Regions from separate parts of the Vibrio iocasae genome, predicted to be linked through region 1. Evidence: predicted binding sites of a transcription regulator. Region 1 holds the regulator's gene; each other region holds the start of a gene.

Evidence for each region. The regulator CRP, encoded in region 1, controls carbon source genes, mostly activating them, when cyclic AMP is high. The targets are predictions, from matches to a motif close to TGTGANNNNNNTCACA.
Region 2: deoD (purine-nucleoside phosphorylase) is a predicted target of CRP. The motif match lies at 2,511-2,526, and genes of this name have one in related genera.
Region 3: SNR28_RS11780 (CTP synthase) is a predicted target of CRP. The motif match lies at 2,109-2,124, and genes of this name have one in related genera.

Annotation. Positions count from the first base shown of each region.
Region 1 covers NZ_CP145311.1:225,241-232,248, reverse strand. Annotated here, with positions in the region: gene SNR28_RS10565 (PLP-dependent aminotransferase family protein) at 1-53, shown strand, start outside; gene SNR28_RS10560 (hydrolase) at 50-1,021, shown strand; gene SNR28_RS10555 (YheU family protein) at 1,064-1,279, shown strand; gene SNR28_RS10550 (phosphoribulokinase) at 1,365-2,234, shown strand; gene crp (cAMP-activated global transcriptional regulator CRP) at 2,478-3,110, shown strand; gene SNR28_RS10540 (DNA-3-methyladenine glycosylase I) at 3,420-4,103, shown strand; gene SNR28_RS10535 (isopenicillin N synthase family dioxygenase) at 4,293-5,132, opposite strand; gene groL (chaperonin GroEL) at 5,558-7,008, opposite strand, start outside.
Region 2 covers NZ_CP145310.1:1,916,140-1,923,147, forward strand. Annotated here, with positions in the region: gene SNR28_RS08570 (DUF808 domain-containing protein) at 1-346, shown strand, start outside; gene SNR28_RS08575 (L,D-transpeptidase family protein) at 354-1,259, opposite strand; gene SNR28_RS08580 (MerR family transcriptional regulator) at 1,387-2,169, opposite strand; gene deoD (purine-nucleoside phosphorylase) at 2,646-3,356, shown strand; gene SNR28_RS08590 (lactate dehydrogenase) at 3,410-4,879, shown strand; gene SNR28_RS08595 (hypothetical protein) at 5,027-6,511, shown strand; gene SNR28_RS08600 (diguanylate cyclase) at 6,504-7,008, shown strand, end outside.
Region 3 covers NZ_CP145311.1:467,520-474,527, reverse strand. Annotated here, with positions in the region: gene eno (phosphopyruvate hydratase) at 1-304, opposite strand, end outside; gene SNR28_RS11780 (CTP synthase) at 384-2,024, opposite strand; gene mazG (nucleoside triphosphate pyrophosphohydrolase) at 2,210-3,004, opposite strand; gene relA (GTP diphosphokinase) at 3,175-5,397, opposite strand; gene rlmD (23S rRNA (uracil(1939)-C(5))-methyltransferase RlmD) at 5,580-6,896, opposite strand.

The sequences.
Region 1 (7,008 bases):
AGAAGCTAAAGCAGCTACTGGAAACCAACCCGATAAGTAACTTTGCATTATGACCAATTTTGAGCCTGCAAAAGGGTTAAATAACCCTCACCTACAAACTATTGTTCCGCGCCTGATTCGCAAGTCCGCACTCTTTGAGCCGATTTGGGAATCATTGGAATTGCCCGACGGGGATTTCTTAGACCTCGCATGGAGTGAAGATAAGAGTTCAGACTCGGCAAATGACAAACCCATATTTGTACTGTTTCATGGCCTGGAAGGGAGTTTTTACAGCCCCTACGCTAACGGGCTAATGAAAGCTTTCTCGGATAACGGCTGGCTATCAGTGATGATGCATTTTCGTGGTTGTAGTGGTAGACCGAACCGGCTAGCCAGAGCTTATCATTCCGGAGAAACGGAAGATGCCCGATTCTTCCTGAACTACCTTAACGAGATGTTCCCGAATCAACCTAAAGTAGCGATAGGCATTTCACTCGGGGGAAACATGTTAGTCCGGTATCTGGCGCACTATCGTGATAACCCAATACTGAATGCAGCAACCGTGGTATCCGCACCACTTGATCTGGCAGCCTGCTCGAAAAGAATCGAAAGTGGATTTTCTAAGGTATACCGAAATTACCTTCTAAGCTCACTAAAAGATAACGCGCTGAAAAAAGGCAATAAGTTGAGTGAAGCCCTGGGTATCAGTTCTGCTGCAATTAAAAGCGTTAAAACGCTTTACGGGTTTGACGACACAATTACAGCACCGCTACACGGATTTAAGAATGCTGCCGAGTATTATGCAAAATGTTCTGGGCTGCCTGTACTGAACCAAGTGTCAATCCCACTTCAGGTTATTCATGCTAAAGACGATCCTTTTATGACTCAAAAAGTCATTCCCGACTTTAAACTTAATGAGAACATACATTATCGGTTATTTAAACGCGGTGGCCATGTGGGGTTCTTGTCAGGTTCCATCCGCAAACCAAAGTTCTGGCTTGAAAGTGCCATGCCAAGCTATTACCGTCATATGTACCTTTAAACATCCAACACCGAGCCCCTGTCGTAAAAGAGAGAAGTATTTATGATTGTCCCCTGGGAAGAACTAGAAACAGACACATTGGAAAACCTAATCCAGGCATTTATTTTACGGGAAGGAACCGACTACGGTGACGTAGAGTTTTCACTGCAAGATAAAGTCGATCAGGTTAAGGCGCAAATCGAGTCAGGTGAAGCCGTTATCGTTTTTTCAGAGTTGCATGAAACCGTTGATATCAAGCTAAAAAGAGAGTTCTCTTAACCACAGATTTCCAATGGATTGATTGACGTTTTATCGCAATCTCATAGACTGTACAACTGTAGTTAACAAACAGACAAGGATTGTCATGTCAGCTAAACACCCCATCATTGCTGTAACAGGTTCATCCGGAGCCGGTACAACCACAACCACCGAAGCTTTCAGGAAAATGTTTAATATCATGGACCTCAAGCCTGCGTGGGTTGAAGGTGATAGCTTTCACCGTTTCACTCGTCCAGAAATGGATACCGAAATTCGAAAAGCGAAAGAGCAGGGAAAACACATCAGTTACTTTGGCCCCGAAGCCAACGACTTTGTGATGCTGGAAAAATTCTTCCGCCAATATGGTGATGAAGGTACAGGACAGTTCCGAAAATACTTACACTCATTTGATGAAGCCGTTCCCTACAATCAAATGCCCGGCACATTCACTCCCTGGCATGACCTACCTGAAAACAGTGATGTCCTTTTTTACGAAGGCCTGCATGGTGGTGTAAAGTGGGGAGACGTGAATGCTTCGCAGCATGTCGATCTGCTCATCGGGATGGTTCCAATCGTAAACCTGGAGTGGATTCAGAAGTTCGTTCGCGATACCAGAGACAGAGGACACTCACGTGAAGCGGTGATGGACTCCATTGTTCGCTCTATGGACGACTACCTAAACTATATTACTCCGCAGTTTTCACGCACGCACATCAACTTTCAGCGCGTACCAACCGTCGACACATCAAATCCCCTAAATGCAAAAGGAATTCCTAGTCTGGATGAGAGCTTTGTCGTTATCCGCATTAGGGGTATCAAAAACGTGGACTTCCCTTATCTTTTGGCAATGATAGATGGCTCATTTATGTCAAGACACAACACGCTTGTAGTACCGGGGGGAAAGATGAGTTTTGCTATGGAGCTCATTATTCGTCCGGCTCTTCAGCAGCTCATTGAAACCGGCAAAATAGGTTAATTTATAAGCCATATCACAGGTTAGTTGTTAGACCGTGATAATGTGCACATTTTTGCTTAAAAAATCGGAGTTCGCGAGCGATCAAAATCAAGAAATCGTTTGCAAAAAGATATAATATTCATAACGAAATACAAGATGCTTGCAGCCATTGATAAGAAAACCTATGCTATTCGACCTACAAGAATGGTTCAGTAGCAGAGGACGCTGCTGAGCATCAGGCCCTGCAGATAAAGTGAGATAATTATGGTTCTAGGTAAACCTCAAACCGATCCAACGTTAGAGTGGTTTCTTTCACACTGTCATATTCATAAGTACCCATCAAAAAGTACTTTGATTCATGCTGGTGAAAAGGCCGAAACTCTTTACTACATTGTTAAAGGTTCTGTTGCTGTCCTAATCAAGGATGAAGAAGGTAAAGAGATGATTCTTTCTTACCTTAACCAAGGTGATTTTATTGGTGAACTAGGTCTGTTCGAAGAAGACCAGGAGCGTACAGCTTGGGTTCGCGCTAAATCTCCTTGTGAAGTTGCAGAGATTTCATTTAAGAAGTTCCGTCAGCTAATTCAGGTAAACCCAGATATCCTAATGCGTCTTTCAGCTCAGATGGCAAGTCGTCTGCAGGTGACAAGCCAGAAAGTTGGTGACTTGGCATTCCTTGATGTAACTGGTCGTATCGCTCAGACTCTTCTGAACCTGGCTAAGCAGCCAGATGCGATGACTCACCCAGACGGTATGCAAATTAAGATCACTCGTCAGGAAATTGGTCAGATCGTGGGTTGTTCACGTGAGACTGTGGGTCGTATCCTGAAGATGCTTGAAGAGCAGAACCTGATTTCTGCACACGGTAAAACTATCGTGGTATACGGTACTCGTTAATAATCTCGAGTCTGTTACAGATATTAGAAACGCAGCTTCGGCTGCGTTTTTTGTATTTATCGAATGGTTAAGTTAGTGGATGAAGTCGCTTACACGAACCGCATAACTGGCTAACACTTAATAATCTAATTTCAGCAGTTAGCATGTTCGTTCCATCGACCACAACCACTAACCTCTAATAGTTCAATCTGATTTTGGATTGTTCATTCCATCGAGCACACCCAGTAAACAAAGTACAAGCGTACAAGCGTACAAGCGTACAAGCGTACAAGCGTACAAGCCATCATTGAACCCTAGTGGAAGAAAGCAATGGAAAAGTTTGAGTCTATTTATCATAGAGCCGCAGAAAGAAAAGGCGGTGAGCAACGCCTTGAAGAGCTTCTTAGTAAACCATTAACAAAGGAAAAAGTCGCAGCCATACCCAATGACCGTTGGTTATCAGCATTCACGATGAAAGTTTTTCAGTGTGGTATTTCATGGGATGTGGTACGTAAGAAGTGGCCTAACTTTGAAGAGGCATTTTTTGGTTTTAAAGTTGAACCACTGCTTATGCTTTCTGACGAACAATGGGAAGAGAAAGCTAAGAACCCAGCTATTATCCGTCACCTTACAAAAGTGATGTCGATTCCTGCTAATGCTGACATGATTCACTCTGCTTCTATTGAGCACGGTTCGTTTGGTGAGATGGTTGCAAATTGGCCTTCAGAAGACATTACAGGCTTATGGGAGTATCTCAAGAAGAATGGTAGCCGCTTAGGTGGAAATACCGGTCCATACGCGCTTAGAACGCTTGGTATTGATACTTTTATTCTTTCCTCTGATGTGGAGTCGCATCTGCGCAATATTGGTGTTATCGATTCTGGTAGAAGGACAAAAAAAGCCCAGAATGCCGCTTGCAAAGCATTCGCAGAGTGGCAGCAGGAATCAGGCCGTTCTTTGGCAGAGATTAGCCAGACTATCGCCTTTAGCTGTGGTGATAATCGGGTTGTTTAGCTGTTCTTTATTGCTCTTGTACAGCTATCCTTAAGGAAGGATCATAGGTATCCAAAAGCTCGAATTGCTGTACTGATCAGCTTTTTGACCTATTGAGCTACTGGTACCCAAAAGCTTTTAAAGCTATTTACATACGGAAAAACCCGAAGTAGTGACTTCGGGTTTTACTTTCCAGCTCAAACGCTTGGACTATATAACACCTAGCTCTCTTAGGCGTTCCATCAGATAACTGTCTGCTGTGTATCTCTCTGATAGCACTACTTCCGGCTTTGGATGCAGGAATAAAGGTAGTGATATACGCGAATGCTCCTGACGCTCACCCGTTGGGTTAATTACACGGTGGGTCGTAGAAGGGAAATAACCTCCGGATGCTTCCTGAAGCATGTCACCAATATTGATGATCAGGTTGCCGAAGTCACAAGGTACATCTAACCAATCCCCCTCTTTACTAAGAACCTGTAAACCTGGCTCATTGGCAGCAGGTAAAACTGTTAGAAGGTTAATGTCTTCATGGGCTGCAGCTCGTATTGCTCCCGGCTCTTCATCACCTGTCATCGGTGGATAGTGCAGTACTCGCAACAAGGTTTTTTGGCTACCATTAATCATTTCTGAAAGAGCAATAGAAAAACGTTCTTTTACATCTACTGGAGCGTGCTCTTCAACCCAACCTAGCAACTCTTCCGCAAACGCGTTTGCTCTCTGATAGTAATCAAGTATTTGTTCTTCTAGCTCTTCCGGAATCTGTCCCCAAGGATAGACATGAAAATACTCCTTGATATCTTTATGAGTATGACCTTTAGCAATTTCAGATACCGATGGCGGGAAATATCCATCCTGAGTTTCCGAGTTAAAGTGAAAATCTTTCTTACGCTCTGAGGTAAAAAACTTGTACCAGTTTTCATATATGGACTCGACAAGCTCTTTGGGGATCGGGTGATTTTTAAGTACACCAAATCCAGTATCACGTAGTGAGCTTACAAATTGTTGAGCAGCATCTTCTGCAAGGTAATCGACAGTTTCCAGTTTCATAACTTTACTTCTTATCATTGTTATTGGTGGAACTGCGGACTTTAAATGTTAAATATATGTAAATCAATCTTTACTAAATCAAATAACGCATTTTGTGTAAAACCTGCAATTTTCAACAATTAACGTACATATATTTGGTGCTCAATTAGCCTTAAGCAAGGAAGGGTTACAGGTACTCAAAAGCTATTTTAGCTACACACGTACAGCTTTTAAGGAGGGAGGGTTACTGGAACCCAAAAGCTCTTTAACCTGATTAGCAGATACAAAAAAACCAGAGCCGAAACTCTGGTTTCTCTTAAGCAAATAATTGATTTGTAGCTAAGCTGTACGGTTTTAGGACAAGGAGGTCACGCGCAGTGTACGTTAGTACATGAGCATGACCGACGCAGTAATAAAACCTTACAGCGACGATACAAAATCAATTATCACATCATGCCTGGCATGCCACCCATACCACCCATGCCGCCCATATCAGGCATTGCTGGAGCGTCGCCAGCAGGCATGTCAGTAACCATAGCTTCTGTAGTGATCATCAGGCCAGCAACAGATGCTGCGAACTGTAGAGCTGAACGAGTTACTTTAGTTGGATCTAGGATACCCATCTCGATCATGTCGTTGTATTCACCAGTTGCTGCGTTGTAGCCGTAGTTAGCTTCACCACCTTTAACATTGTTAGCTACCACAGACTCTTCATCACCTGCGTTGGCAACGATTTGACGAAGTGGTGCTTCCATTGCACGAAGTGCTACGCGGATACCAACGTTCTGCTCTTCGTTTGCACCTTCAAGGCCAGCAACTTTAGATGCTGCACGAACAAGAGCGACACCACCACCAGCAACAACACCTTCTTCAACTGCTGCGCGAGTTGCGTGAAGTGCGTCTTCTACGCGGTCTTTCTTCTCTTTCATTTCTACTTCAGTTGCTGCACCAACTTTAATTACTGCAACACCACCAGCTAGCTTAGCAACACGCTCTTGTAGCTTCTCTTTGTCGTAGTCAGAAGTTGCTTCTTCAATCTGCTGACGAATCTGAGTAACACGGCCGTTGATCATCGCTTCTTCACCCACACCATCGATGATAGTTGTGTTTTCTTTAGTGATTGTGATGCGCTTCGCCTGACCTAGATCTTCAAGAGTTACTTTCTCAAGTTCCAGACCAACTTCTTCAGAGATAACAGTACCCGCAGTTAGGATAGCGATGTCCTGAAGCATTGCTTTACGACGATCACCAAAGCCAGGCGCTTTAACAGCTGCAGCTTTAACAATACCGCGCATGTTGTTCACAACTAGAGTTGCTAGTGCTTCACCTTCTACATCTTCAGCGATGATTAGAAGAGGACGAGATGCTTTTGCTACTGCTTCCAGAGTTGGAAGAAGTTCACGGATGTTTGATACTTTCTTATCAATCAGAAGGATGAATGGGTTTTCCAGATCAACAGAACCCGCTTCCTGGTTGTTGATGAAGTAAGGAGAAAGGTAACCGCGGTCAAACTGCATACCTTCTACTACGTCTAGCTCATCATGTAGAGCCTGACCTTCTTCAACAGTGATAACACCGTCGCGGCCAACTTTTTCCATTGCTTCAGCAATGATGTTACCTACAGTCTCGTCAGAGTTTGCAGAGATAGTACCAACCTGCGCGATTGCTTTAGTATCTGCACATGGAACAGAAAGTGCTTTTAGCTCTTCAACTGCTGCTGCAACTGCTTTGTCGATACCACGCTTAAGATCCATTGGGTTCATACCCGCAGCTACCGCTTTAAGACCTTCGTTTACGATTGATTGTGCCAGTACAGTTGCTGTTGTTGTACCGTCACCCGCTGCATCGTTTGCCTGAGATGCAACTTCTTTAACCATTTGTGCACCCATGTTCTGGA
Region 2 (7,008 bases), on a different replicon from region 1:
AGTCGCAGGCATAGTAAAACTGGATGATCTTGGTTTTTATCTATTAGATAAAGGGAAAAGTACAGGCTTAAAAGCCATGCTAGGTGAATCTCTTGTGTCTTTTGCTCCTAAGTTGATGCGCTTCCTGACCATAGTGGGCACTGCTGCAATGTTCCTGGTAGGTGGTGGTATTGTGGTACATGGAGTTCCCGCAGTACATCATTTGATAGAACCGATCCTTTATCAACTGCCTCACATCGCCATTATCGAAGCCATTGTTCCAATTATCTTCAACGGTTTAGTCGGGATGATCTCGGGTCTAATGGTTGTAGGAGCATCCACCATTTTTAGAAAACTAAATAGATAAAACCGTCTTATAATGCGGGGCCCGCTATCTCTGTTGGCACCCCGCTCTGCACCAAGATTGCAGCGCGCGCCTTTGTCATTGGGTGACCAAACTCACTCATCCACCACTCTAATTCTTGTGGCGCCTGAAGCACTTCTTTATTGCCATTGCTATCGGTTAGTGGTTCATGAACTTCAATAAAAAGGGTTCTATCTGGTTCCAATGCAATCTTAATAGGGTTGTTTACCACTCTTACCTTCTCTCCTCTTGCAGCCTGATTAAACAACCACTCTATATGAGGAGGCTCCATGCGAATACAGCCTGAGCTAACACGCAGCCCGATACCAAAGTCCTTGTTGGTCCCATGAATCAGGTATTCGCCAACACCATGGGCAAGTCGCATTGCGTAATCACCCAGAGGATTTTCAGGGCCGGCTGGCACCACTTTCGGTAGCTCGATACCCTTACTTAAATACTCGTTGCGAATATTCTGTGTTGGTGTCCAGGTCGGATGGCGGATTTTCTCATTGATATGAGTCGTCATCACTGGTGTATCTCTGCCAATTCGACCAATACCAACAGGGAAGATATGAACAATCGGTTCATTCTTATCAAAGTAGTAGAGACGCAGCTCCGCAAGGTTGATAACGATGCCTTCTCTGTCTTCGGTAGGAAGGATAAATTGTGAAGGAATAGTGAGAATAGTGCCGCCTTCTGGAAGAAAAGGGTCAACCCCTTTATTTGCAGCCATCAATGAAAGGAAGCCTACATCATAGGCTTTGGCAATATCTGCCATTGTTTCGCCCTGAGTCACCACATGATTTTGCAGCTTGCCGACCATATGACTTCCATCCTCAGGAAGGGGGTAGCTTGCTGCAAAAGCCATACTACTGAGCAGTAGTGACACCAAAGCAATTATACGGCAGACATTCATCAAGTAAGATCCTTCACAACTTTGTATAAAGCTAAGGCTATCTCTCTTTGTACCTTAGGATCAACTACCAGGGCAGGATAATTCTACTGCAGCCAAGTCAGCACGAGCTAATTACGCCTCGAAGTATTTAACGTGAGTGCAGCTTTTTTAGTAAGTCAGAAGTTTGAATCTCGATATCAGTTGCTTCTTGAAGAGCGATAACGCCTTCCATCAACTTCACAGGTAATGCTCGGTTGGAGCAAAGATAGATCAGGTCCAATTTAGAGTTTTGTACAACTGTCGATAATCCAGAAAGATCTTCCACACCGTCAAGGAAAGTGATGTTATACCCCTTACCACTTAACTCCAATGCGGAAACCCAGGCAGGTAGATGCCCTACGCTGTCCAGGTTTATCACTAATGCTTTACCCTTTTTAAAAGCTCGGTTTTCCGCTTCGATAATACTTGTCACTTTACTTATCATCAGAGACTGAAACAGTGCTTTATGAAGAGAGCGTTGGGGAGCTTTGATGCGTTCAATTCTCTCTAGAGCAGGGAAGAAAAACTGAGTCTTAAAAATATCCAATGGATACTCCTTCATGACCGTTGCAATCAAACTTTCAGCTTTTCCTTTGTTTAGAGCACCTAATGCGGACATTAACTCCTCTACCTCAGCCAGCTTGTCAGCTTCTTTCTCTTCATGGACATAGTTGTCGCTATCGATCAAAGCTTTCACTTTACCGATAGAAACCCCTTTGACTAACCAGCTCTGAATGAGTTTAATTCGCTCTATATCATCATCGGTATATAATCGGTGACCAGACTCGGTACGTTGAGGCAATATAAGACCATATCTCCGCTGCCAGGCTCGCAACGTCACTGGCTTTACACCTGTAATTTCAGATACTTCTCGAATCGCGTATAGCTTCATCTATTCTTGTTCTTCTGTGCTTTCCCGTCACGCATAATTCAACCTCACAACTCTGTGCAAGAACTCTGTTTATATGCGCCTGATAGATAACAAACTAGTTCTATATCTCTGTATAACATGCAATATGCCTTTTTGCTCTCTTTAAAAAGCAGTTTTTGAACTAGCCCAGAATATGCAACAAAACATTGTCATCTTTCCGGCAACTTCACCAAGGTTTTTGTACCTAATTAGAGTGATATCAAAAACACCTGCGTTAATATTGAACAGGCAAATCGATTGCTTTCTCCGTTTAAACAATTTTAGTTATTAACATCTAGATATTGATCAAACCAACACCATTTTGTGAGGAATCTCTCATAGATCCTTTTTAGGCAAGGCTATTATTACCTCAAGCAGAAACGATAACTATCAACATATTTAGTTATTAAAGTGCATAATTTTATCAATTAGCTTTATATAAGACTGGAGAAACCGTAATGGCAACCCCTCATATCAACGCACAACCAGGTGATTTCGCAGAAACTGTCCTAATGCCAGGCGACCCGCTACGCGCAAAGTACATCGCAGAAACTTTCCTTGAAGATGTAAAACAAGTTTGTGACGTTCGTAATATGTACGGTTTCACTGGTACTTATAAAGGTAAAAAAGTATCTGTAATGGGTCACGGCATGGGTATCCCTTCATGCTGCATCTATGTACACGAGCTAATCGCTGAGTACGGTGTGAAGAACGTTATCCGTGTTGGTAGCTGTGGAGCGGTACGTGACGACGTGAAACTAATGGACGTTGTAATCGGTATGGGTGCTTCTACAGATTCAAAAGTAAACCGTATCCGTTTTAACAACCACGACTTCGCGGCAATCGCTGACTACGGTCTTCTGGAAGAAGCAGTGAAACAAGCTCGTCTCCAGGAAGTACCTGTAAAAGTTGGTAACGTGTTCTCTGCAGACCTTTTCTACACTCCAGAAGCAGACATCTTCGAGAAGATGGAAAAACTGGGCATCCTAGGTGTGGATATGGAAGCAGCAGGTATCTACGGCGTTGCTGCAGACCTTGGTGCAAAAGCTCTGACTATCCTGACAGTATCTGACCACATCATTCGTGGTGAGAAGCTAAGCTCAGAAGAGCGCCAGAAGTCTTTCAACGATATGATGAAAGTCTCTCTGGAAACAGCAATTAACCTATAATTTAAATGCTGTCAGATTTTTCTGACAGCACGCAATCTTCCCAGGGGGCGATCGTGTCAATTGGCAAACTTCCGAGGGACGCTGACGGTTTACAGCTCAACTTTTGTAAAACATTGGCGTGTGACAACTTTGGATTGAGTGAGGCAGATCGGTATGTTCTGCAGCACGTAAACCCGAAGCGTCCAACGATGGTTTGTCGTGAGTGTGGTGCTTTCCCCCCTTTACTCAACAATCAGGAAGTTCTTAACGAACTTCAGCGACTAAGACACGTCCATAGTGACGGTCTTCCTGCATGTCGAAATAAAGAGTGCGAAAACTTCGGACTCTCGGTTCATACCCACAAAACCCTTTATCACGCATTTGGCTATAGCGGCGACAGACAGCGCTATCGTTGTAAGCAATGCCAATCCACTTTTGTCGATAAATGGTCTGGTGCGAATCCTAAAATCCAGTTTCAGGAAAACCTGCTCGCATTACTCTTTACTGGCTACTCAGTCAGAGAAGTATGCCGTAAACTAGAGATTAACCCAAAAACGTTTTACGACCATGTCGATCATATTGCCAGCCGTTGTCGCAGAAAGCTCGCAATGTACGATGCACGTTGGGTAACCCATGAAGAACACTACCATTTCGCATCCAACTATATGCCACTGCAACCCCACAGTGACAATGGTGTGCTTTGGTTTGCGACTGGTGAAGCCGAATCAGGGTATATTCTGACTCAGCACATCAACTACTCAGTGAATGAAGAACCAGAAGGCTCTGTAGATCACAACCCTTACGAAACACCATCAAGATTCGTTTCCCGTAATTATTTCTCCGAAACGAACCTTTCGATGACAAGCCAGTCGAGCGATCTTCACGACAAGATAGATCAGAAGTATCAGATTATTCTGGCAAGGGGTAACGTTGAAGACCCAATGGGTAATATGACCAAGTTCAATTATCCGTCGAAGGGTTCTGTAATAAGAGCACCGTATACTTCTTACGCGCATTATCTGCACCTGCTTGGTATGTGTAGAGAAGGCAAACAAGTTTCTATTTATATGCCGCAGGATCCTGTATTAAGGTCTGCAGCATTAACCATCTGCCTACCAAAAATAAAAGACCAAACTGTCGACCTAATGTATGTCGAAGAAGACTCCGGCTGGAACAATGAGCAGCAACCAGAAAAGATAGACATTGTTCATATGGGTTGGTGGCGCGACAGATGGGCTATTTCTAAACAGAATGAAGGCTCGAAAGGTATCTGTTATCTGGCAGGTAAGAATAACGAACCTAAATACTGGCTTGAAAAGGCAACCGTAGAACACACCAAGTTTTACCAGGACCGTTTTCAGTTACTTTTTGATAGTTTCATCAACGAACCAAGGCGAAAACTGCGTCCAGGTGGCATCCTACCTATGCTGGATATTTTCCGCGCCTGGCACAACCTCTGTTATCAAGACAAAGAGGGGCTTACCCCTGCCCAACGCCTTGGAATTACAGAACAACCAATGACATTAAAGCAACTACTGTCATAAATATCAGCCATAAGATCCTAGTTGGGATGTGAGCGTAAACGAATTTTTTAAGTTCAACATACAATTAATACAATTTTCATTGGTGCGCTAAGCTTAACTAACCATATAATGAATAAGTTGTAACTCATATATCTCATGGACTTAACCTTGGATAAAGCCCACGTTCAACTTGCGAATGAGCTGGATCAGCTCAACGACCGGATTGAGTCAGAAACGGAAGCTGTACTCAACCTGGCCTCTCAATGCCTGCTGCGTACCGATCAGGTCCTTTTTCCCGAAGGCGGGATTCAGGCCTGCATCATTATTTCCAAATGCCACTGGCGATTGATGGATTACGTTTCCGGTATCAAGTACATCAAAGAAGCACTTACCCGCTTAAACCGACTGGATACCGATCTCTATCTACCCGAAATTCTTCATATCCACGCCCTTAACTTCTGGGGGCAAGCGAAGTATTACTCAGCCCAGCAATTCTGGATTAACTCACTTGAGCAAGCCGCTCTGGTTGGAGAAACAGAAATCGAGATTGAATGTTTGATCGGCCTTGGAAACGTGTGGCGCATTACTGAAGAGCACAAGCTTGCGTTATCTACCCACGAGTTAGCCGTTCAGGTTGCGAACAACGCACGAGTAAACTGGCTGGAAGGTAAAGCTCGTATTTTATTGGCTCAGGATCATTATCACCTAAATGATTACACTGAGATGCTGTCAGTGCTCGATGAAGCAGAAGAAGTTTTAAAACATCATCCGGGTCCAAACTGGAAAGCTGAAATATGGGACTTCAGAGGATTAGCATTACTCGGGTTGGAGCGAATTAAAGACGCAGAAGTCGCCACCACAAAAGCCTATGAGATAGCGATTGATAATGATTTGTTGTGGATGAAAACACACACCTTTATCAGTAAAGCCCGCCTAGAGATGATCAAGCAGAATTTTGAAGGGGCAACTGAGTTCCTGAATAACGCTGAAGAATCCGCAAAGAACTTCGACCACGGTGAACTATTATCACAAATTTGCTTCCAGCAATCGGTTGTTGCTGAAAGGCAACAAGATTACGAAAGTGCTTTAATTGCATTTCGTAAATATCGCAAACACTCCATGCAAATGATGAAAGAGCAAACATCCAAGCTCGGCATGGATAAAGCTCGAAGCTCTAAACGCCAGCTCGATCAAAGAGCTCGTAAGCTAATCAACCGTATTCGACGTCAGGTTGAGTTCAATCACGGTGAGCGTGGATATTCCAACCTGGTATCTGAAACATACTGGTGGGAGCAGCTGATTCTATTTAAGAGTGAGCTCAAAGCGACAACTCATGCTGTATTCCTAATCAGTCATGAAAACACGGCATTCCTGGAAGTCTGCATTGAACTGGCTCAGTGCCTATGTAATCGTAACGATCTTCTTTCTCGAATTAGCGAAAACAAAATTGGGATGCTCATCGCGGAGAAAGGTGACAAAGCCGAAGCGATACACGAATTCTTACAACGCATGATTACCGACTATCCTTGGCAAAGAAGAGGTCTGCTCGGCCCGCTACCGAAAGTAACACTGCACGATATTCTCTCCTTCCCATTCACACTAGACCAGTTGGAAGAAGAGGAAAGAAGACTGATGGATAAAGACGATGGATAGACTACTTAACAAAGTATCCGAAGCTGGCTTAGACCCTTCATCAGTTAGGGGTGAAGAGGCTATCGTCTTCTGGGATCACATCAGACAACATATCGCTTCGTCACAGACCGAAAAAGCTTTCTGCTACCTGTTGAGTGCGGAATATCGAACTCAGTTAAATCAGCATAAAGAGAGTATTGATGAACTTCGAAGCGCACTCTCCCTACTTTCACTTCCTGAAGAAGTTGATGAAATCATCACCATAAAAAATAGCCTGAGTGTGCGGTTGATTGAAAGTGGTGCCTATACGGAAGCATTGAAAGAGTTTGTCGACCTTTCTTCCCTAGCGGTTGAGTACAGCCATATTGATGACTATGCAATGGCCGTCTTGGGTATGGGAAATTTATGTGATGCCTATGGCGATCATGCAAGGGCTCTTCGTTATTACCAGAAAATCGATGGAATCGATCACGCAATCGATAGTCGTGCACTTCGACTAAGTTACAAGCTCGATATGG
Region 3 (7,008 bases), 240 kb from region 1:
TTTCAGTACCGTCTAGGTCGATCATTACCTGGTCGATGTCAGCTTGTGCTTTTGCATCTTTGCCAACTAGTGCTTCAGCGATTGCGCCATTTACAGCTTCAACAGCTTTAAGAACACCTTTACCTAGGAAACGTGCTTTGTCACCGTCACGTAGCTCAAGAGCTTCGCGAGAACCAGTAGATGCGCCAGATGGAGCAGCAGCCATACCTACGAAACCGCCTTCTAGGTGTACTTCAGCTTCTACAGTTGGGTTACCACGTGAGTCGATGATTTCACGACCTAGAACTTTAACGATCTTAGACATTATGTTTCCTCTCGTTTCAATTTAAATGTCATAACTAATGAGCAGCTGCACAACTAATCTCAGCCGCCCGTATCCTTACTTACTTCTCAAATTCACCGCGCTGGTATTCGCCAGCGGCTTTTACGAAACCTGCAAATAGCGGATGGCCATCACGAGGTGTCGAGGTAAATTCTGGATGGAATTGAGCCGCTACAAACCAAGGGTGAGCTGGGTTCTCAATTACCTCAACAAGCTTCTTGTCTGCTGACAGGCCAGATACTTTAAGACCTGCTTTTTCAATTTGTGGACGAAGATTGTTGTTAACTTCATAACGGTGACGGTGACGCTCATGAATCTTAGCGTTGCCGTATAGCTCAAATGCTTTAGTCCCTTTTTCAAGGTGACAAAGTTGAGAGCCAAGACGCATTGTACCGCCAAGGTCAGACTGTTCAGTACGTTCTTCAACTTTACCTTCGCCGTCTACCCATTCTGTGATCAAGCCTACCACAGGGTACTTAGTCTCTTTGTTAAATTCTGTTGAATGTGCACCTTCAAGACCTGCTACGTTACGCGCGTACTCGATAAGAGCAACCTGCATACCAAGGCAGATACCAAGATAAGGGACATTATTTTCACGAGCATACTGAGCTGCGCGAATCTTACCTTCTACACCGCGGTCACCGAAGCCGCCCGGTACAAGGATTGCGTCCAGACCTTCCAGTGCTTCTTCACCTTTAGTCTCAACGTCTTCTGAATCTACGTATTTAATAGTAACGTTCAGGCGGTTTTTCAACCCTGCGTGCTTAAGTGCTTCGTTAACTGACTTGTAAGCATCCGGAAGCTGGATATATTTACCAACCATACCGATAACGACATCGCCAGTTGGGTTCGCTTCTTCGTAAATTACCTGTTCCCACTCAGACAGGTCAGCTTCAGGAGCTGTAATACCAAAGCGCTGACAAACCAAATCATCAAGACCTTGCGCTTTAACAAGCTGAGGAATCTTGTAGATAGAATCTACATCCTTCATTGAAATAACAGCTTTCTCAGGAACGTTACAGAATAGAGCAATTTTCTTACGCTCGTTTGCAGGGATCATACGATCACTACGACAAACAAGAATGTCAGGCTGGATACCGATCGATAGAAGTTCTTTAACAGAGTGCTGAGTCGGTTTAGTTTTCACTTCCCCTGCTGCTGCCAAGTAAGGAACAAGAGTAAGGTGCATAAACATTGCGCGCTCACGACCTAGTTCTACAGCAAGCTGACGAATCGCTTCCATAAATGGTAGAGATTCAATATCACCAACCGTACCACCAACTTCAACGATAGCCACGTCATGGCCTTCAGAACCCGCGATTACACGGTCTTTGATTGCGTTAGTGATATGAGGAATTACCTGAATAGTCGCACCAAGGTAATCGCCACGACGCTCTTTACGAAGTACGTCAGCGTATACACGACCGGCAGTAAAGTTGTTGCGCTTAGTCATTTTGGTGCGAATGAATCGCTCATAGTGACCAAGGTCTAGATCGGTTTCTGCGCCATCTTCCGTAACGAACACTTCACCGTGCTGAGTCGGGCTCATAGTACCCGGGTCAACGTTGATGTAAGGATCAAGCTTCATCATGGTCACTTTTAGACCACGAGCTTCCAAAATAGCCGCTAGAGATGCTGCTGCAATACCTTTACCTAGTGAGGATACAACCCCGCCAGTAACAAAAATGTAATTTGTCGTCATGTTTAACCTGAAATTGGTTGAATGAGGGAAATGAGTACTTTCTGGACGGGACGTAAATATACCAGAAGCCCTTTACCACCACAACGTGAAACTTATCACACTCAGTTAAATAATTTCTTGCTTCAAATCAAATGAGGATTTGTAGGAATATTACGTAATTTCTCATACAAATCTATCAAGAGTGGTTATTTTCCATCCTTTTTGACCTGGTCCCAGAAAGCATCTAGCTCCTCCAGAGAATAGTCCTCTAATGATTTTCCTTCTGCTCTGACCAGCGCTTCGACACCTTTAAAGCGATTCGCAAACTTAAGATTAGCTTTTGTTAGTGCAACTTCTGGATTTTTTCCGAGATGTCTTACCAAATTCACAGTAGCAAACAATAAATCCCCTAACTCTTCTTCTACCTTAGTTTCATCTGGTGTGACCTGGAGCGCCTCATCAAGCACTTCATCAACCTCTTCACGAACTTTATCAACTACAGGACCGATGGTTTTCCAGTCAAATCCATATTTAGCGCATCGCTTTTGAATCTTGTTAGCTTTTGATAGTGCCGGAAGTGAATCAGGTACAGAATCTAAAATACTCTCTTCGCTTTTGCCCTGCCCCGCTTTCTCTTTAGCTTTTTCAAGCTCCCAGTTGGCATTGATTTCATCATCTGAGGCAAACTCAGCATCTGAAAATACATGGGGATGACGACGAATCAGTTTCTCGTTTACCGTTTCCACTACATCGTTAAAATCAAATAGCTCTTGCTCTTTGGCTATCTGGCTATAGAAAATCACCTGAAACAGCAGATCGCCCAACTCTTCCTGGAGGTTGCTCCAGTCTCGCTTTTGAATGGCATCAACAACTTCGTAAGTTTCTTCAATAGTATGAGGAACAATGGTGTCGAAGCTCTGTTTTAAGTCCCACGGGCAACCTTTTTCAGGATCGCGTAAGGTGGACATGATTTCGATTAGCTGGTCGATTGATTGGCTCATGATGTGATTCTTAGTTCAAACAGAAATGTTTAGTTTAGTTGTCATAGTTGGCAAGCACACGTCAAACGCAGACACGCATAAACCCGTCCTTGGGGCTCCGATGCGGCATCCTTGCCGCACAGGGTCTGCTTATTGAAGCCCGCCCGCCAACCCCAAATTACAAAAGACTATTAACTCAACCTTTTTACTGAGACAACGTCTTTAATTTGTTCGATACGCGTTTGAATACGTCCTAGAATTTCAACACTCTTCACTTCGATATCAAAGTCCATAACTGAGATTTGACGTTTGAAGTCAGTACGGCTCTTCATTCCGGATACCTTTAGCTTCTCATTTGCCAGAAGCGTGGTGATATCTTTCAGAAGGCCACTACGTTCCAGAGCCTCAACACGCAGAGTCAGGATATAAGAACCAACAAAACCACCACCCCACACGGTATCGATAATACGTTCCGGAGCATGAATTCTTAGTTCTGCAAGCTGTTCACAGTCGGCACGGTGAACCGAAATTCCGCGTCCCTGAGTGATATACCCGGCAATTTCATCCCCCGGTATTGGCTGACAACAGCGGGCAAGATGAGTCATCAGGTTATCGACACCTTCAACAACGACCGCATCTTTATGAGGTCGGCTTTGAGCTGGTGCTTTCGCCTCGCTTTCCTGAAGCTTCTCAAGCGCCTGTTGGTCTTCTTCTTCCGCGGTTGGTTTGTTTACCAGCGCATTAATGTGGTTGATTACCTGATTAATTCTCAGGTCACCACTACCAATACCAATATAAAGCTCGTCTGGGGTGTTGACGTTAAAACGCTTGAGCGCATACTCGCTGGCATCTTTTAAGGTTGCACCAATCTTGTTTAGTTCGGCTTCCAGAATCTCACGGCCAGCTTCTAGGTTTTTCTCTCGACTTTGCTTACGGAACCAGGCGTTAATCTTGGCACGAGCACGACCTGAAAGAACAAATCCCAGTGAAGGATTTAGCCAGTCTCGGGAAGGGTTTGGTTCTTTTTGCGTGATGATCTCAACCTGGTCACCCATTTCTAACTTATGAGTAAATGGTACGATTCTTCCCGCAACTTTAGCACCGATACAGCGGTGCCCTACTTCCGAGTGAATATGGTAAGCAAAGTCCAGTGGTGTTGCGCCCATTGGCAGATCGACTACATCACCACGAGGTGTAAACGCATAAACCCTGTCATCAAATACCTGACTACGAAGTTCATCAAGCATCTCGCCAGAATCTGACATCTCTTCTTGCCAGTCCAAAAGCTTACGCAGCCAAGTGATTTTTTCATCGTAGCCACTGCGGCCACCACTGCCGCCTTCTTTGTATTTCCAGTGCGCGGCAACTCCCAGTTCAGAATCTTCATGCATCTGCTTGGTACGAATCTGAATTTCTATGGTTTTGCCTTCGGGACCCAGAATAACGGTATGGATTGACTGATAGCCGTTTGGTTTCGGGTTCGCTACGTAATCGTCGAATTCACTTGGAAGGTGTTTGTATTTGGTATGTACTACGCCCAAAGCGGCATAACAGTCCTGCAAGCGCTCTGCGATAATACGCACAGCACGGACATCAAAGAGCTCATCAAAGGCCAGGCTTTTCTTCTGCATCTTACGCCAGATGCTGTAGATATGTTTTGGTCGACCGCTAACCTCGGCACGGATATCGGAAGACTTCATTTCGTCTTCCAAATCAGTAACAAAATCTTCTATGTACTGTTCGCGGTCAATTCGGCGCTCAGAAAGCTGTTTAGCTATCTGCTTGTAAGTAGTTGAGTGCTGGTAACGGAAAGCGTAGTCTTCAATTTCCCATTTTAGCTGACCGATACCAAGTCGGTTTGCCAGCGGAGCATAGATGTTGGCACACTCTTTTGCTGCCGCCTGACGAACCTCATCCCGCTCATCTTTAACTTCACGAAGATTACAGATTCGCTCTGCAAGCTTGATGATAACGCAACGGAAGTCATCCACCATAGCAAGCAGCATACGACGAACGTTATCCACCTGCCCGGATGCAGCGCTTCCTTCTAGCGTTACGTTTAACTGACCGATGGCGGCCATCTCTTCTACACCATCAATCAGCTTGATAATTTCTTTTCCGTAAGCTTCTTCAAACTCTTCTCTATCGAAGTAGCCGGCGGAAACAACAGGAAACAACTGAGCAGCCACCAGTGTTGCACGGTCCATGGAGAGAGTAATTAAAATCTCAATCATCTCACGGCCACGCCACAACAGCAGTTGTGCATCATCCTTTCCTTCAAGCAGCATTTCACACTGCTGATAAACTTTGGTCAGCTTATTACTGGTTTTCTTTTCTTGTTCCAGGCTGGCAATCCATGACTCCAGCTCAAACTTTTCATCTGCATTTAAATGCGCACCGCGTACTGCGACCATTTTCTTTCCTAGCGTTTTTGTTCTTCCGTGACGTATATGCCACTTTTAAATATTTAGATTGGCTAATTGATAGTTGGCTGGATGTACTGGAGCAAATATAAATGTGCATGGAAGCACATTTTCTAAGCGCCCATGGATGGCACGAGCGTTTTGCGGAAGTATGTCCAGTTAACTATCTATAGTTACTCTTTTTCAAATAAAGCCATAGATTCCAAATGACCGGTATGTGGGAACATGTCCAACATACCCAGTTTTACCAGTCGGAACCCCTGATTCAGCAAGCTCTGGCTATCTCTCGCTAGAGTAGCAGGATTACAGGAAACGTAAACTACGCGCTTTGTATCAAATTGAGAAAGTTGATCTACAACGCCCGCTGCTCCTGCTCTTGCTGGATCTAACAGCACCTTATCAAACTTAGACTGAGCCCATACTTTATCTGTCAGCTCATCTTCCAGATTTGCCTGGTAATACGCCACATTGTCTATGCCGTTAATACGAGCATTCTCAGCCGCCTGATCCACCATCTCCTGAACACCTTCAACACCAACAACAGCACTAACCTGCTTGGCTATCGGTAGACTAAAGTTCCCCAAACCACAAAACAGATCCAATACTCTGTCTTCCGGCGTTAACTCAAGCCAGGATAACGCCTTTTCAACCATCTGTTGGTTCACATTCTGGTTAACCTGAATAAAGTTCGTTGGAAGAAACGGGACCTTTACACCAGCTTCATCATAAAAAGGCTCTTCACCATGAATTCGTTCCAAAGCGTTGTCAGATTGCAGGTAAAAAGCGACCGATTTTTCGTCTGCCCAGCGCCTTAAAACATCTATATCGGCTTGTTGTAAAGACCGAACGTAACGCAATAAAACCACTGGCGAATCTTTTCCAGACACCAACTCCAAATGCCCCAAGTTAGCAATGCCCTTTAAATTAGCCAGTAAAGAGTTTAGCTCAGGAAGTAGTGAGTTCAGCTCTGTTTCCAAGACGGCACAGTCTGTCACAGGTACTATCTGCTTACTCTTTTTTTTACGGAATCCAAATAACAGTTTTCCACTCTTTTTATCTTTCAGCAGACTAACTCTGGCTCTGCGACGATAACCTTGTTCGCTACCTGTTATTGGCGATTCCAGTTCAACAGACTCACCAGCAAACTTCTTGAACAACTGATTTAGCGACTCACTCTTATAAGCAATCTGCTCTTCATGTGGTAAATGCTGCATATTACAACCACCACACTCACCATAATGTTTACAAAACGGTGCAACACGCTTTGGACTCTCTTTAAGTATTTTGATTAAGTTACCCCGCGAATACTTACTTTTACTTTCTGTAAGCTGAGTAAGTACCTCCTCACCGGGAAGTGCCCCTTCTATAAAAACTGGCTTTTTACCTATGTAGCCAATCCCGGCACCATGATGATCCAGCCTTTCAACTTTAATCTGTTGATGCTTTTTCTCTATCTGAGTTTTCTTTTTCGGTTGAAAGAAACGAGCCATTTGAGTAATCCAATTATAAAGTCACAATACATCACTATTTCGATGAGCAATGTTTGTAGAAATTCAATGCTTTGATACTATTTTCCCATATCCAGATTCCATTGTAATCAAC